DNA from 4 places in the Sorangium sp. So ce117 genome. Region 1 is predicted to be linked to each of the others. Evidence: riboswitches for the same ligand, from Rfam matches in the RefSeq annotation. Region 1 holds a riboswitch; each other region holds the start of a gene.
The links. A riboswitch is a leader RNA that binds a small molecule or an ion and turns the genes downstream of it on or off. The one in region 1 is predicted to bind cobalamin.

Region 1 (4,205 bases):
TCACCCGCTCCATGACGTAGTCGCGGTGCCGCTCCAGATCGACGGCGTCCGGGTCCGTGTCCCAGAACAGGCGCGTGACGTCCCCTGGAAATCGCTCGCTCGTCGGCTCGTCCACGGGCTCAGCATAGCAGGCCCGAGAGGACACGGAATGACGCCCTCCCCGGCCCACGGCAGGCGCTTCCCCCCGGCGCGGGGCGCTGCTAACCACGCTCCATGACCGCTCAAGAACAGCAGCCGGGGGCCCCTGCTCGCGGTACGCTCCAGTTCGTCGCCGTCGAGCGCGCGGATCACGTCGCCACCGTGACCATCCAGCGGCCCGACAAACTCAACGCACTGAACCCCGCCGTCCTCGGCGAGCTCACCACGGCCTTCCGCGACCTCCTCGCGCCCGCCGCCGGCAACGAGGTCCGCGCGGCGGTGCTGACCGGCGCCGGCAAGGCGTTCGTCGCCGGCGCCGACATCGCGGAGATGGCGACCATGAACAGCATCGCCGCGAAACGGTTCGCCGACGCAGGCCACCGGCTCGCCGAGCTCATCGAGACTGCCCCCTTCCCCGTCATCGCCGCCGTCAACGGCTTCGCGCTGGGCGGCGGCTGCGAGCTCGCCCTCGCATGCGACTTCATCTACGCCGCCGAAGGCGCCAAGCTCGGCCAGCCCGAGGTGAACCTGGGCGTCATCCCGGGGTTCGGCGGGACCCAGCGGCTGCTGCGACGGGTCGGGCCAGGACGCGCGCGCGAGCTCGTCTATTCAGGAGACATGATCACCGCCCAGCAGGCGCTGTCGATCGGGCTCGTCAACGCCGTCTTCCCGGCGACCGAGCTGCTCGCGCGCGCCCGCGAGACCGCCCTCAAGATCGCCTCGCGCGGGCCGCTCGCCGTCGCCGCCGCCAAACGCGTCCTCCTGCGCGGCGAGAGCCTCGACCTCGCCGCCGCCAACGAGCTGGAAGCCCAGGCATTCGCCGCGCTCTTCGGCAGCGAAGATCAACAGCTCGGAATGAAAGCGTTTCTGGCGAAATCGCAGGCCACGTTCACCGGCAAGTGAAGGCTCGGGAGGCGCGAACCGCGCGCTCGAGGGCAAAAAAATACCGCGCATCACGCTGGAGGGGGGCCCAGAATGACCGCGGCAGGGACACCGCGCCGGAGTCTTGAACGTCCGCCACGGTGCTAAGAAAAAAGACCGCATGCGCTCCGGGCTGGGGGGTCCGCGCCGGTGCGCATGCGGTAGTCAGATTGTGGCACCCGCAAGCGCGTTGTCGATAACAAAGTGCAATGCCTGCACGCCGAGCGAGCAGAGCGCTCCAGACACGAAGGCGGCCAGGCGGACGCGCGACCCATACACACCAGCTCTGCGGGAATTCACGTTCGAGCCGGGCATACCCCTCCACCGGAGACAGCGCTCAGCGCAGCGTTCGCTGTGCATTCCGAGACGAGCGAACACGAAATCCCTCATCTCTTCAATAAGAGATGCCACGAGGCAGCGGGCCGTACACCGGACGCCTGCTCCCGAGTAAAGAGCCAGGACGAACAAAGCACACTGCGGAAAGAACGCGCCGGCGCCTTGTATTCAAGCGCACGAAAGACCCCGCTCAGTCGCGGCCCGCGACAGGCGCTGCACCCGCGCGGCGATAAAGTAAACAGATTTTATCTAAGGGGACATAATCCAAGACGTGTGCTCGACGACTCTTCACGTGATGCGTCTGGGTCAATTTCTCGGCCTCGGCCATCGCATCGCAGGGCCTCGATCGCTCGTCGGCGCGCCCATGTCTGCTCGATGAGGGGCACCGACGGGCGCGCGGCGCGCCTCGGCAGTGATGGCTTCGTGCGCCTCGGCAGTGCCCGCGAGGGCGAGGTGTCCACAAGCGGCAGGCATCACCGCCGCACCGACGCCGCGGACGAGGGCGCTCGCGGCGGGCCGGACCGCGCAAGGCGGAAGCTCGCGCCCCCGGTCGACGCACCCGGGTTCGCCCGGTCCGCGCCCCCGGGGTCCGCGCTCCCGGGTACGCGCCCGGCTCGCGCGATCGCGCCCGCCTGGATACGCGGGCCAACGCGCGGAGCAGCGCGCGAGGCGGAGCTGGCCCGCGCTCGACGGGGAGCTCGTCCGACACGCCATGCCAGATGCAGCGCCCGCTGAGCACATCCTCCGCGATCGGGGCGCGACGTCCTTGACGCCGGGCTCGAAACGGGATTACCGAGCACCGGCCTGACAATCCATTCCTCGGGTGCCCTCCGGGGCATAACAGGGAAGCCGGTGCAAAACCGGCGCGGTCCCGCCACCGTGAGTGGGGAGCTGCCTCCGAAGACCACTGGGCCTCATTGTGAAGAGGCCTGGGAAGGTGGACGCAGCGCTGGGAGCTCGATCAGCTCCCTGAACCCATGAGCCGGGAGACCTACCCGAGCCTCCCACGAGGTGCAGCTTGCGCACGTCTTCGTGGCGTTCGGGTGCGGACTTCACCCGGAGCGCCGAAATCGGTCTTCACGGCCGCGCGTTATCGATCGCCGCCGTGTCCATGGGGACGCTCCTCGCGCCCCGGCCCGCGGCCGCGATGCACCTCGCGGAAGGCGTCCTGCCGCTCGGCTGGTGCGCCTTCTGGAACGCGCTCGCCCTGCCCTTCGTCGCGATCGCCCTCCACCTGCTCCGGCGCCGCACCGAGCAGGACGCCTTCTACAAGCCGTTCGTCGGCCTCATCGCGGCCGCCGTCTTCGCGATCTCGTGCATGCCCGTGCCGGTGCCGACCGCCGGGACCTGCTCCCACCCGTGCGGCACAGGGCTCGCGGCGGTGCTCATCGGCCCCTGGATGACCGTCCTCGTCACCGTGGCGGCGCTCCTTATCCAGGCCCTCTTCCTCGCGCACGGCGGCATCACCACGCTCGGCGCCGACGTCGCGTCGATGGGCATCGCGGGCGCCTTCACCGGATATTTCGCCTTCCACCTCGCGCGGCGCTGCGGCGCGAACCTCTGGGTCGCGGGCTTCCTGGCGGGCGTGACGTCGGACTGGGCAACCTACGCCACCACGGCGCTCGCGCTCGCGCTCGGGCTCTCGGGCGAAGGCTCGGTGACGTCCATGTTCACGGGCGTCGCCCTCGCCTTCGTCCCCACCCAGCTGCCGCTCGGCCTGCTCGAGGGCGTCATGACCGCGGGGGCGCTCGCCTTCCTGCGCGCCCGGCGGCCCGACATCCTGGACCGGCTCCAGGTCGTCCGGCTCGCCCCGGGGGCGTCGTGACGCGGCGGCTCGGACAGCGCCCGCTGCCAGCGCCGCTCGCGCGGCGCGCGTGCGCGGCGGCGCTCCGGCTCGCCGCTTCCCTCTGGCTCGCCGCCTGCGGTAACGCGTCCTGGGACGGCGTCGACGAGGCCGTGGTGCGCCGCGTCGCCGAGGACGCAGGGCGCCACGACACCGGGCCGCTGTTCGCGGGCCTCGAGGGCGACCTCCTGCTCTTCGCGTTCCTCTGGGCCGGGCTCCTCGCCGGCTTCGCCCTCGGCTATTTCTCGCGCGTGCTCTTCGTCGAGCGCGCGGGCGCGCCGGCGGGCAAGGCCGGCGACGAAGGCCTCCGTGCGGACTGACCCGCCCGCGCGGCTCCGCGACGTGGACGCCCGGCTCCGCCTCGGGGCCGCCGTGGCGGCGTGCTGCGTCGCCGCGGGCGCGCGCTCGCCCTTCACGCCGGCCGCGCTGCTCCTCCTCGCGTGCGCGGCCCTCCGCCTCCAGGGCACGCCGGCGCGCGACGTCCTCCGCGCCGCCGCGCCCGCCGCGTGGATCGGAGCGGTCGCGGCGGCGCTCGCGCTCGCGCTCACGCCGGGGGCGCCGCTCCTCCCCGGCGCGCCGTTCCCCGTCGACGCGATCACGGCGGAGGGGGCGCGCCGCGCCGTGGCCATCGGCGCGCGCGTCCTCGCGGCGGCCGCGGTGCTCCGGTGGCTCGCCGGCGCCGCCGCGCCCGCCGAGATCGAGGCGGCGCTCGCCGGGCTCGGCGTCCCCGCGGCCCTCGTCGAGCTGCTCGCGCTGACGCGGCGCTTCGCCGGCGTGCTCCAGCGCGCGGCCGACAGCGCGTGGAGCGCCGCCGCGCTCCGCGGCGGGTTCACCCGCCCCGGCGCCGCCGCGCGCTCGGCCGGCGCCGTCGCGGGCGTCGTGGCGCTCCGGACGCTCGAGCGCTCCGAGAGCGCCGCGCTCGCGATGCAGCTCCGCGGCTACCAGGGGAAGCTCCCCGTCGCCGACC
Region 2 (4,205 bases), 5.3 Mb from region 1:
CGCGACGGCGGGATCTGTGGGATCGATGGAGTTCGTTTCGGGGTTCGCCAGCACAGGGTGCCAGCCGGCGCAGTGGTCATAGGGGGCCGCCGTGGCCTTGCACGAGTAAGCTTTCCAGTCGACGCCGTCCTGGCTGACCTCGACGGTCGCGAGCTCGGCGAACACGGTGGTTGGGGTGCTCTGGAACGCGTTCTCGAAGACGATGAAATCCGGCCCCGGGCCATCGACGATGAGGTTGCCAGAGAAACCGAAGGTGACGGTGCCGCCGTTGCCGAGGGACACCACGTCGGCCGAGCCGCCGCAACAACCCCCACCCTTGGGAGGACCGAAGGCGATGTCCGGGAACTTGTCCTGTCCGAATGGTTGGCCTGGCCCGAAGCGAAAACTGATCACCTCGGAAGCAAACACCGTTTCCGTGCCGGTGCAGCCTTCTCCTGCGCCGCCGGCGGCTCCGGAGCCGCCAGCGCCATCTGCGCCGCCGGTGCTGCCGGCGCCGCCAGCGCCATCTGCACCTCCGGAGCCACCAGCGCCGCCAGAGCCATCGGCGCCTCCGGTGCTGGCGGCGCCACCGACGCCTCCGGTGCTGCCAGCGCCTCCGGTGCTGCCAGCGCCTCCGGTGCCGCCAGCGCCGCCAGCGCCGCCAGAGCCGTCGGCGCCTCCGGTGCTGCCGGCACCGCCAGCACCATCGGCGCCTCCGGCACCCCCAGCGCCGCCGACCTCTCCAGCTCCGGAGGTGGAGCTTGTTCCGCCCGCTCCGCCTTCACCGCCAGCGCCGCCGGACCCCTGCGCGGCTCCACCACCCGTGCCGCCGGTCCCGCTCCCGGACGGGGAGCTCTCGGATCCGCAGGCGATGAGCGCGAATATCGAAAGGAGCGCGCTCGCGCGCGCCATACGAGACACCATGAGACCTCCGAGGGCGGGGGCGCGATCCATCGGAGCATCCCGACGCGGCGCTGCCCGCGCCCAAACATCAATAGAACGGCGCCGACGTGTTGTTTCGCGCGAGGTAGATGTTGTAATCGGCCGTGTTGACGTACCCATCGCCGTTGAAGTCGGCGTGCTGGTTGTACCCTGGGTTGCCCAGCTGGGTGTTCATCGCGGCGCTGAGGATGGTGTAGTCGCCCGTGTCCACGTCGCCGTCGTTGTCGAGATCCGCGTCCGCGATGTTCCCGAAGCCGTCGCCGTCGGTGTCGCGCTGGTTCACGTTCGCCGTGAGGTAGGCGTTGTCCGCGCCGTCGGGCACGCCGTCGCTGTCCGAGTCCGGCGCGCCGTCGGGGAAGTACAGCGTCACCTTCGGCGTCACGCCGACCTCCCAGTAATCCCAGGCGCTCCCGGCCGAGTAGCACTGCCCGGCGGGGGAGGAGTACTCGTCGCCCGATGGGTTCCACACGATCGCCAGGGCGCTCGTGTGGCTTACGAACGCGATGGGCGACGTCGAGCTGTCATCCTCGCAGGGGTCCGGCGTGAACTCGAGGTACTGCGACGAGCTCGCCTCGTTGACCGGCGTCTGGCTGCCCCCGAGGACGGCCGTGACCACGCTGGCGCGGACGAGCGCCGCGTATCCGTTCTCGCTCGCGCCGCCGACGCCGAACGCGTCTCCGCCGCCCACGTGCAGCGTGTCGTCCTCGTCGAAGCCGAGCGCCGCCGCGTTCAGCACGTTGCTCGCCAGGAGCGAGCCCTCGCTGCCGCCGAACGCATACGGGCCCGACGTGCCGTCGATGGCGTCCTCGATGTCGGCCGCCGCCCAGATGCGGATTTCACCGGTCCGGTTGGGCGACGGCTGATAGCCGATCCCGGTGACGAGGTTGCCCCCGGAGTCCACGGCGATCCCCCCGGATGCGCCCGGGATGCTCGTGATCAGCGGGATCTCCACGATGGGCGACGCGGTCAGGTCGAGGGCATAGACGCCGCTCGTGTAGACACCCTGGACGCTATAGCCGCCGTTGATGACGAGCGCGTCGTTCCCGTACCAGGCCCCGTCGTAGTAGTCGACGTCGAGCTCGATCACCTGCCCGTGGCTGAGCAGGTCAGGCGGCGAGGTGATGCTGAGGATCGAGCTCGGGAACACGAGCAGCGGCGCCCCGTAGCCGACGCCGAGCGCGATCGTGCTGCCGTCCGGCGAGATGGCGAGGAAGCTCGGGTCCATCGGCCCGTCGCTCAGGGTGGCGACGGGCACGTAGACGCTCGATCCATAGTTCTTCTGCAGATACAGGGTCTGATCGTTGGCGACGAGGAGCCGTCCGGCCAGCTCGTAGCCATCGATCTCCTGGGCCGTCGTGGGGAACCCGTCCAGCGCTGTGAACCACCCGTCGGCGATGCTGGGCAGATTGAATGTATACGACGTGTTGCCCCCGTACTCGTCGAAGGCGTCTGCGAACGCCGACGGCGAGAGCAGGAGGAGCGTCGCGGCAACCAAAGATGCAGAAATGCGCATAAGGCCTATTCCCTTTCCACCTCTACTACCAACAGGAGGGGTCGCGAGCCGGCGCACCCCACCCCACGCCTCGCTCGAGGGCTGAACCCTCGGTGGAGAGCGGGGGAGCGCGCGTGGTCAAGCCTGGTCGCGACCGCGGATGGGGAGAGCGCGTCGTGCCGACCCTCTACCGGAAACGCTCAGCACAACACCACTCCTTGCCCGCGTCGTCCGGAGCGGCGCGAGCCCGCTCGGCGCGAGTTCGCGAGGTACGGAGGAGCCGGCCAAGAAGAGGCGCGGACGCGCTGAACCTTCGATAAAGAGCCATCGGACCGACCCCTCGCCCCCGCGGGCGACTGTGTAAGGAAGACGCGGGGGACGGGTCGGAACCGGGACAGGCGCGAGAGTCTGCGCCAGCTCGGACCTACCCGCCTCCCTCGAGGCTTCCAGGTCAAACCGGCGCTGGATGTCTCCCCTGCGCAGGATGTTGGCAGGTCTTCGGGCTCACGAGCGCTCCGGCTCTCGCCGGGTTCCTACGGTCCACCGCTTCCCAGCCCGAGGGCCAGTGCTCGTCGTGGAGATCGTTCTCGCTTACCGCTGCGGGGCAGCCCCGGACTCACACCGGGTTCCCTTTTGAGCCCCGGGCGAAGCCAGGGGCACCAACACGGGTGCTTACATATGGCCGCGCGGCCGACCGGTCAAGCGAGATGTTCCGCGGAGCTCGGACCGCGCGGTCGACACACGCTGGCCTGGCGGTGCGCGTCGTGGCGGGCCACAACCCGGGCATATGCCGCTCAGCGAAGCGCGTCCGGCCGATCCGCTCGACGACCTCGTCGCGCTCCTGCGCGGCAAGCGGATCGTGGCGCTGACGGGCGCGGGGTGCAGCACCGAGTCCGGCATCCCCGATTATCGAGGGCCCGAGACGCGGCGCCGCGCGCGGAACCCGATCCAGGGGCGGGAGTTCTCCCGCTCGGCCGAGATCCGGCAGCGCTACTGGGCGCGCGCCGTGATCGGCTGGGAGCGGTTCTCCAGGGCCGAGCCCAACCCCGCCCACCGCGCCCTCGCGCGGCTCGAGCAGGCGGGGCAGCTCGATGGCCTCATCACGCAGAACGTCGACGGCCTCCACCAGGCCGCGGGCAGCCGCCGCGTCATCGAGCTGCACGGGACGCTCTCCGAGGTCGCCTGCCTCGCGTGCGGCGCGATGGAGCGGCGCGCCGCCCTCCAGGAGCGGCTCCTCGCCCAGAACCCCGGCTGGCTGCGCCTCGCGGCCGACCTCGCCCCCGACGGCGACGCCGACCTGCCCGCCGAGCGCGTGGCGGGCTTCCGTGCGCCGCCGTGCCTCCGCTGCGATGGGCCGCTCAAGCCGCGCGTCGTCTTCTTCGGCGAGAACGTGGCCAGGCCGATCGTCGACGCGGCGTTCGCGCTCGTGGACGCGGCGGACGCGCTCCTCGTCGTCGGCTCGTCGCTGGCGGTCTTCTCGGGCTACCGCTTCGTGCTGCGCGCCGCGCAGCGAGGCACCCCGATCGCCATGATCAACCTCGGCTCCGCGCGCGGCGAGGAGCTCGGCGCGCTGAAGATCGAGGCCCGCGCCGGCGAGGTGCTGCCGCGCCTCGCCGAGGCGCTCGGCGCCGGCGCCACCGCGGCGCCCCGCTGAGGCGCCGAGCGCCGGCGCACGCGCGGCGCTGGCATCACCCGCGCTGGTACATCACGTCGCTGCGGAGGACGTACTTGCTCCCCCGTGTCACGGCGGCGCCGCGGTGGAGCCGGCGGTGCTCGAACAGGAGCGCCATCC
Region 3 (4,205 bases), 5.3 Mb from region 1:
GCTCCCCGTAGCTCAGCCGGCGATCGCCGCTGACGAGCGCGATCCGATCCGAGTGCCGCGTGGCCCGCTCGCGGAGCAGGCGCCCGAAGGTCTCGCCGCGCCAGTAGCCGGCGCGCCGGTAGAGATCGGCCATCTCGGCCGGCCACGGAGTCCAGCCGTCGAGCGCCTGCGGTCGCGCCTCCGCGGGCGCCTGCCGGCTCTCCTCCGGAGCGCTCATGCCCTCTCCGACGCCTGGTTGAGGCCGAGCGCGTTGAGCATGGTCCCGAGCTTGGCGGTGGTCTCGGCGAGCTCGTGCTCGCCGTTCGATCCGATGACGATCCCGGCCCCGGCATAGAGGCGGAGCGCCCGGCCGGCGACGTCGGCGCAGCGGATGACGACCGCCCACTCGCCGTCGCCGCTCGCGTCGGACCAGCCCACGAGCCCCGTGAAGAACCCGCGATCGAACCGCTCGATCGCCTCGATGGCGTCGCGGGCGCGGTCCGTGGGGTACCCGCACACGGCGGGGGTCGGGTGCAGCGCGGTGGCCAGCTTCATCGAGGAGATCGAGAGATCGCGCAGCTCCCCGGTGAGCCGGCTCGACAGGTGCCACAGCGTCGGGGTCTGCGTGAGCGAGGGCTCGTCGGGGACGCTCAGGCGCCGGCAGAACGGCCGGAGCGCGGCGGCGACGGCGTCGACGACGATCGCGTGCTCATGCCGGTCTTTCTCGGACGCGAGCAGGGCGATCGCCCGCCGGCGGTCCTCGTCGGGGTCGGGGCTGCGGACCGCAGAGCCGGCGAGCGGATTGGCGATCACCCGGAGCCCGGAGCGGGACAGGAGCAGCTCCGGGCTCGCGCCGATGAGCGTCCGCGCGCGCGAGGTCGCGACGCCGCGCTCCACGCTGGAGAGCCCCGCCGTGGGATCCGAGAGGTTGGCGGCGAAGGTGTAGCCGTTCCGGTTCTGCTGCGAGAGGCGCTGGAGGACGAGGCGGAGATCGACCGGCTCTCGCAGGACCATCTCCAGCATCCTGGAGAGGACCACCTTGCTCAGCGCCTCGGACCGCATCAGGCCCACCGCCGTCTCGACGCCGCGCACGTAGTCGCGGGGCTCGGGGACCTGGCGCAGCTCCTGGACGGTGATCGGCAGGTGCGACCGCGGCGATTCCGACGTGGGGTTGAGCGGGCCCGCGCTCTGGATCGCCCTCGGCACGATGAGGTGCGCCGGCGACGTGCTGTTGAACGGCACCGCGCCGACCACCATGGGGAGGCTCTGGCCGGCGCCGGCCCTCGACGCCGACGCGAGCACCCTCGTGACGCGGTCCGCGAGGCGATCGCCCTGATCCGCGCCGTTCGGCTCGAGGATCATGTCGTGTACGCCCTGCGCGAGGAGCGTGCGTGTCGGCGACGCGAAGAAGAACGCCGACTCAGGGGTGTATTGCTTCAACAGCTGCCCTGCGTTCACCGCGGGCAGCGCGACAGAGGCCGGTATCGAGATGGAACTCGTCACATTCAGCTCCGATGGGCGTCGAGAGCCACGTGGGCTCAGGTCATCGGGCGCTGGACGTCAGGTCTCGGGCCGCTCGTCTCTAATAACTGATAAAGAAAATCAGTTTCAAGTAACTCATGGCACGCGCGTGCAAGACTGTCAAGGGACTCCCGATTCTGTCTCGGGTGTGCGTCGCCGGTGGCCCGTGGACGGGGCGCTCCGGGCCTTCGCTTCTGCGTTGACATCCTGCGTGACGGGTGCGACGAGTCGCCCCGCCATCGGTGCTCGTCCGGCCAACCCCTGGCGAGCTGAAAAGGGAACCCGGTGAGAATCCGGGACTGCCCCCGCAGCGGTGAACGGGAACGACCATCACCAAGAAGCACTGGGCATGCACCAGAGCAGCCTGGGAAGCGGTGATGTGTAGGAGAGCGACCGGCGACGGCCGCAGCGCCCGTGAGTCCGAAGACCTGCCGAAGGTGCGCGCGCCGGTGCTCTGGCGCGCGCTGACCTGAGCCTTCGAGGGGAAGGCGTCCAGGCTCTCGACCACCTCGCTCGCGCGCGGTGCCGTGGCCCGTCACGCAGCCCCCTCGCTTCGGCTCTCAGCTCACCCGGAGCAGCGCTGGGTCGACGCGGGCAGGCGGCGCGTGAATGGTTGATTCCTCTGATCGTCGGTCGCGGCGGCGCCGGAGCGCCGGCGCGGCGTGCTGGCTCGCGCTCGCGGTCGGAAGCGCCGTGACAGCCTCGCCTGCCGCCCGCGCGGACGATCGGCGCAGGCCGGAGGCCGAGCAGGAGGGCGATCGCGCTGCCGCTCCGCCGGAGACAGCCCCGCTGGAGGTGCGCGTCGAGGGGGATCGCCTGCGCGCGCCCGCGCCGCCCAAGGACAGGTCCGTCGCGGGGTCGGTGCTGGGCCGCGAGCGCCTCATCGGCGCGGGGCTCGGGGCGGCGGACGTGCTCCGCACGCAGCCGGGCGTCCTCATCATCGAGTCGGGCGGCTTCGGCGGGCCGGCGACCGCGGCCCTCCGGGGAGCGACCGCCACGCAGACGCCGGTGTACCTCGCCGGCGTCCGCCTGAACGACGACGTCGTGGGGACGGCGGACCTCTCCCTCGTGCCCCTCTGGCTCATCGAGCGCATCGAGATCTACCGCGGCCACGCGCCCATCGAGGCCGACCGCCTCGGCCCCGGCGGCGCGATCTTCTTCGAGCCGCGGCGGCCTTCGCGGACGACGGCCGGCGTGGGTGCCATGGCGGGCTCGCTCGGCGCGCGGCGCGGGTGGGGGTTCGCCGGCGCCAGCGCGGGCCCGGTGAGCGCGATCGTCGGGGTGAGCGCGGAGGCCGCGGAGAACCGCTACGCGTTCGTCAACGATGGCGGGACGCTCTTCGACGAGAGCGACGACACCCTGGAGCGCCGGCAGAACGCCGACGTGCGCACGATCGACGCGTGGGCGCTCGCGCGCGTCGAGCTCGGGGGCGGCGCGATCGTCGACGTGATCGCGAACGGCACCGGCCGCGAGCAGGGCGTGCCGAGGCTCGCGCTCCTGCCGTCCCGAGAAGCGCGGGGGGAGTCGCGGCGCGCGCTGGCGTCCGTCGCGGCGCGGGTGCCGTTCGGCGGAGAGGCGCAGCACACGCTCGAGGCGCGCACCTCGTTCATCGAGGCGCGGTCGGAGGTCCATGATCCTCTCTTCGAGCTCGCGCTGCAGACGCCGGAGCTCCGGCTCGCCGGCCGCCGCCTGGAGCAGACGCTCGGGGCGACGCTCTCCTTCGCCGACCGGCTCCGGGTGCGGCCCGTGCTCTCGGTCGCGCGCGAGGGCATCTCACGCGCGCCGGACGACGTCCCGCTCGCGCGGTCGCGGCGCTCGTTCGCGCGCGGCGCCGTCAGCGCGGAGGCGCGCCTCGGCGAGGGGCTCGCGCTGCACGCCCTCGCGAGCGGGGAGTGCCACGCCACCGGCGCGGACCGGGGGCGCCCTTGCGACGTGCTCGTCCCGACCGGGCGGGTCGGCGTGGAGGCGGGGAGCGACAGGCTCCGGTTCCTCGCGACCGTGGGCCGCTACGTCCGCGTCCCGACGCTCGGCGAGGTGTACGGCGTCTCCGGCGTCGTCCATGGCAACGCGGAGCTCGAGCCGGAGTCGGGCGCCACGATCGAGGCCGGGATCCGGGCGCAGACGGGGCGCGGCGCCGTGCTGCGCGGCGCCTTCCTCGACGTGTTCGCGTTCGGGAGCGCGGTCTCCGGGCTCGTCGCGTACGAGAAGTCCGGTCAGGGCTACGTGAGCCCGTACAACGTCGGCCGCGCCCGCGTCGTGGGCGCGGAGCTGCTGGCCGGGGTCGAGGTGACCCCGTTCCTCCGCGCCGAGATCGCAGCGACGCTGCTCGATCCGCGGGACACGACGCCGGGGCGGACGACGAGGAACGACCTCCTCCCGTTCCGCTCGCGCCTCGTCGTCGCGCCGCGCCTGCACGCCGAGTGGAAGCGCCCGGGCGGCGCCGTGTTCTCGGGCGCGTCGGGCGAGATCCGGGCCGTGTACCAGTCGAGCCGGTACGCCGATCCCGCCGGGCTCGGCGTGATCGCGGAGCAAGCGACCCTCGACCTCGACGCGGAGGCGAGGTGGCTCGGCGGGCACCTCGCGGTGAGAGGTCGCGTCGCGGACCTCCTGGACGCGCGGCGCACGGATGTCGTCGGGTTTCCGCTCCCGGGACGGAGCGTGTTTTTCACACTGGAGTCAACATGGTGAAGATCAGTCTATTTGCG
Region 4 (4,205 bases), 1.0 Mb from region 1:
GCCCGCGCGCAGGGCGATCGCGAGCTTCCTCGCGGAGGCGAGCGCAACCATCAGGTGCTCAGCGGTCGTCTTCGAGGGCTCGGGGTTCCAGGCGGCGATGGTTCGCAGCGTGGTGACAGGGCTCACGCTCATTGCCCGCCAGCGTTATCCGCACAGGGTATGTGACATCGGGGAAGCCTGGCAGATGTTCGCAGAGCTCCTGCCCGCGGTGACGGGCGCCGCCGTGAGCGAAGCCGCGTTCCGGGCATCGCTCGACGCGCTGCGCGAGGACCTCCGCCGGACATGAGCCGGCGCGGCGTCTACTCCCAGTACAGCGTCGCCCGCCCGATCGCGGTGAACGGCCACCCCGGCGAGTAGTGGATCCCGGTGACCGGGGCCGGCTCGTACGGCAGCCGCGACGCGCTCGCGAACTGGACCTCGCGCCACGTCGTGTCGAAGACGTTCTGGATGTCCACGGCCACCTCGACGTTCTTCCACCGCAGCCCGGCGTTGGCGTCGACGACCGTGAACCCCTCGGCGGTGAGCGACTCGTCCTCGGTCGCGGGCCGCGCGCCGATCGCCTTGACCCGCAGCGCCGCGAACGGCGTGAACGCGCCGATGGTCGGGCGGACGCCGACGCCCGCGGTCAGCGTCCGGGTCGGCGCGAGGGCGACAGCGCTCGCGTTGCCGGCGTTCTCGCGGAAGCGCGCGCGGGTGAAGGTCGCGTCCACGTCCGCGAAGAGCCAGCTCCGGAGCCGGTAGCGCCCGCCGATCTCGATCCCGTAGCGCCGCGTCTGCCCCGACGCCTCGGTCGCGCCCGCATCGCCGCTCCAGACCAGCTCCGAGTCCAGGTCGAGCAGGAACGCGGCCCCGCTCAGCGACAGCCCGCGCAAGGGCGCGACCCGCAGGCCGACCTCGTAGCCAATCGCGGGCGTGATCAGCGTCGCCGCCCCCTCGCCCAGCACCGCGCCCTGCGCGTCGTTCGAGTGGAAGCCCCGCCCGAAGTGGGCGAATAGATCGACCCCCTCGACGGGCGACACGATCGCCGTGAGCTTCGGGAGCAGCTGCATCTGTCCCCGGGCGCCGCTCGACCTGTTCCCCACCGCCTCGAGGTCCTCGCCCGGGTCGTCCACGTTGACGTCGATCCACTGCGCGCGCGCCCCGAGCACGACGCGGAGCCAGCGCCGGAGCCGGGCGTCCTGCTCGACGTAGACGCCGATCTGGCTCTCATCGACGTGGGTCCTGCTCTTCTCCTCGATCCGCTCGCGCGCCTCGTCGTGGTGGAGGGACTTGTCGATCGCGTCCGCGCGGATCTGCGCGCCGAGCGAGGTCGTGAACCTCGCCCCGCCGAGCTCGTATTGCCTGCGGAACCGGAGATCGGCGCCGCCGACGGTGCGGTCGTCGTTCTGCTCGATCTGGTCGCCGTGGACGGGGTCCTCGCTGAAGAACGTGAAGTTCGAGTACAGCGTGAAGCGGTACCGGACGAGGTAGGCCAGCGCGCTCAGATCGGCGTCCCGCCACGCGGTGGAGTAGGCGACGGACGCCATGTGCCGCTCGGTCGCCCCGCCCTCGGTCGGATCCACGGCGCCGAAATGGTCGATGCACGGCTGTCCGAACGCCGAGGGCGGCGGGTTCAACCCGCCCTGCTCGCCCTCGCCGCACACGGCGCGCGCGGGGATCTGGCCGGAGCCGTGCCAGGTCGATCCATACGACATCCAGGTCATCTGGACCTTCCCGGTGTTGCCCAGATCGTGCGTGGCCCGCAGGTACACGTTGAAGCGCTTGAGCCGCTCCGAGCTCAGGAACGGCCCGTCGTTCCGGTAGATCTCCGCCGCGGCCACCGCGCGCCACGTGTCGCCGAGATCCGGCGAGGCGATGACGAGGCCGCGCTGGATACCGTACTGCCCCAGGCTGACCTGCGCGTAGCTCTCCTCGAGCTTCTCGGCGAAGCGCAGGTTGACGGCGCCCGCCGTACCGAAGTCGCCGATGCTCGCGTAATAAGGCCCCTTGTAGCCGTCGAGCCCTGTCACGAGCTCCGGGATCATGAAGTAGAGATCGGTGAAGCCGTGCCCGTGGCCGTGGCTGACCATGTTGACGGGCACGCCGTCGACGAAGAAGGCGACGTCGGTCCCATGATCCGCGTCGAATCCGCGGAGGAAGTACTGGTTCGCCTTGCCCCCGCCCGCGTGCTGCACGGCGAAGAGCCCGGGGACCGACTCGAGGATGTCGCCCGGCCGGAGCCTCGGCCTGAGCTCGAGCTCCCGGTGTCCGACGGAGATGCGCGACGCGGCCTCGCTGCCCGGCTTCTCCGCCTGGATCGTGACCTCGATCGCGGCGTCGCCCGCGGGCGCGCCCTCGCCGGTGGGCGCTGCAGCGGCGGCCTCCGGCGGGGCAGCGGGCGCGTCGGGGGTGTCGCCCTCGGCGCGCGCGGGCCGCGCGGCGGCCAGCACCATGGATAACGCGGCGAGCAGATGAAATGGATGGCGGTGCCCGTGGCTCGTCGTGACCGTCTCGCGCAGCATTCGTGTCCTCCTTCGCCGCAATCGCGCGGAGCGGCGTCGGGCCGCTCGCGTCGAGCTCCGCGAGGACGAAATGGCTGGCCATCGCACGGTGCGCTGGACCGACCTCTCGCCCCCGCGGGCGACCGGAAGGCGACGCGGGGGCGGTTCGGTATCCGGGACGTGCGCAGAGAGGTGGAGCTGCACCGGCTCGGACCTCACCGCCTCCCTCGAGGCTCCCAGGTCGAACCGGCGCCGGATGTCTCCCGCCGCCGGGCGCTGGCAGGTCTTCGGGCTCGCGAGCGCTCCGGTCAGACCGGCTCCCTACTGTCCACCGCTTCCCAGCCCTCGGCGGGCCAGTGCATGGGGTGGAGGTCGTTCTCGCTTACCGCTGCGGGGCAGCCCCGGAATTTCACCGGGTTCCCTCTTCGGCCCAGGCGAGCGCCCGGGCACCAGCACGGCGCGCACCCTATGGCCGTGCGCCTTCGGCTGTCAATCGCTACTGCTCCGCTCGCCCGCCCGCGCGCTTGCCGTGCAGGCCGAACGTTCGGGCTCTAGCGAGGATGGGCTCGCTCCTCCGTGGGTCGCGTGCTACACGGCCGCCGCCGTATATGCCCCGTAACGATCTCCGCAACATCGCCATCGTCGCCCACGTCGACCACGGGAAGACGACCCTCGTCGATCACATGCTCCGCCAGTCGGGCGCCTTCCGAGAGAACGAGGTCGTGGCCGAGCGGGTCATGGACTCGAACGACCTCGAGCGGGAGCGCGGCATCACCATCCTCGCGAAGAACACGAGCATCCGGTACCGCGGGGTCAAGATCAACATCGTCGACACGCCCGGCCACTCCGACTTCGGCGGCGAGGTCGAGCGCACGCTCATGATGGCCGACGGGGCGCTCCTCCTCGTCGACGCCGCCGAGGGCCCGCTGCCGCAGACGCGCTTCGTGCTCTCGAAGTGCCTCCAGCGCGGCTTCCCGGTCATCGTCGTCATCAACAAGATCGACCGGAGCGACGCGCGCGCCCACGAGGTGCTCTCCGAGGTGTTCGACCTCTTCTGCGACCTCGAGGCGAGCGACGCGCAGATGGACTTCTCGACGCTCTACGCGGTCGCGAAGTTCGGGCAGGCGAAGCGCGAGCTCGAGCACGAGGCGAAGGACCTCGATCCCCTCTTCGAGACCATCCTCGAGCGGGTCCCCGGCCCCTCCGGTGACCCCGACGGTCCGCTCCAGGTCATCGTCTGCAACACGACGCACGACGACTACGTGGGCCGGCTCGCGGTCGGCCGCGTGGTCCGCGGCACCGCCCGGTCCGGCGCCGACGTCGCGCTCCTCGGCGAGGGCGGCCAGTCGCGCGGCTACGTGAAGATGCTCTACGCCTACGAGGGGCTGAAGCGCGTCGCGGTCGAGAGCGCCGTCGCGGGCGAGGTGATCGCGATCGCCGGGCTCGACGCGGTCACGATCGGCGACACGATCACGGATCCGGCGCACCCCGAGGCGCTGCCGCGCATCGTGGTCGAGGAGCCGACGATCAAGATGAAGATCGGCGTCAACACGTCGACGTTCGCCGGCAAGAGCAAGCAGTCGAAATTCCTGACGAGCCGTCACCTGAAGGAGCGGCTCGAGCGCGAGGCGATGAAGAACCTCGCGATCCGGGTGGAGCCGACCGAGGTGCCCGACACGTTCGTGGTGCTCGGCCGCGGCGAGCTCCAGCTCGCCATCCTGGTCG

Region 2: linked by a shared signal. The riboswitch ahead of WMF46_RS21210 (dockerin type I domain-containing protein) and the one ahead of WMF46_RS01450 (energy-coupling factor ABC transporter permease) in region 1 are both predicted to bind cobalamin.
Region 3: linked by a shared signal. The riboswitch ahead of WMF46_RS21240 (TonB-dependent receptor domain-containing protein) and the one ahead of WMF46_RS01450 (energy-coupling factor ABC transporter permease) in region 1 are both predicted to bind cobalamin.
Region 4: linked by a shared signal. The riboswitch ahead of WMF46_RS05035 (TonB-dependent receptor) and the one ahead of WMF46_RS01450 (energy-coupling factor ABC transporter permease) in region 1 are both predicted to bind cobalamin.

The regions. Positions count from the first base shown of each region.
Region 1 covers NZ_CP150309.1:356,526-360,730, reverse strand. The annotation lists gene WMF46_RS01460 (DUF6922 domain-containing protein) at 1-115, opposite strand, end outside; gene WMF46_RS01455 (enoyl-CoA hydratase/isomerase family protein) at 214-1,041, shown strand; cobalamin riboswitch at 2,200-2,408, shown strand; gene WMF46_RS01450 (energy-coupling factor ABC transporter permease) at 2,507-3,220, shown strand; gene WMF46_RS01445 (hypothetical protein) at 3,217-3,558, shown strand; gene WMF46_RS01440 (CbiQ family ECF transporter T component) at 3,548-4,205, shown strand, end outside.
Region 2 covers NZ_CP150309.1:5,668,782-5,672,986, reverse strand. The annotation lists gene WMF46_RS21220 (hypothetical protein) at 1-393, opposite strand, end outside; gene WMF46_RS21215 (hypothetical protein) at 390-686, opposite strand; gene WMF46_RS21210 (dockerin type I domain-containing protein) at 971-2,434, opposite strand; cobalamin riboswitch at 2,886-3,092, opposite strand; gene WMF46_RS21205 (NAD-dependent protein deacetylase) at 3,201-4,067, shown strand; gene WMF46_RS21200 (prolyl hydroxylase family protein) at 4,102-4,205, opposite strand, start outside.
Region 3 covers NZ_CP150309.1:5,678,422-5,682,626, reverse strand. The annotation lists gene WMF46_RS21250 ((2,3-dihydroxybenzoyl)adenylate synthase) at 1-217, opposite strand, end outside; gene dhbC (isochorismate synthase DhbC) at 214-1,482, opposite strand; cobalamin riboswitch at 1,724-1,950, shown strand; gene WMF46_RS21240 (TonB-dependent receptor domain-containing protein) at 2,194-4,188, shown strand; gene WMF46_RS21235 (hypothetical protein) at 4,182-4,205, shown strand, end outside.
Region 4 covers NZ_CP150309.1:1,357,758-1,361,962, reverse strand. The annotation lists gene WMF46_RS05040 (hypothetical protein) at 1-286, shown strand, start outside; gene WMF46_RS05035 (TonB-dependent receptor) at 300-2,501, opposite strand; cobalamin riboswitch at 2,742-2,949, opposite strand; gene typA (translational GTPase TypA) at 3,041-4,205, shown strand, end outside.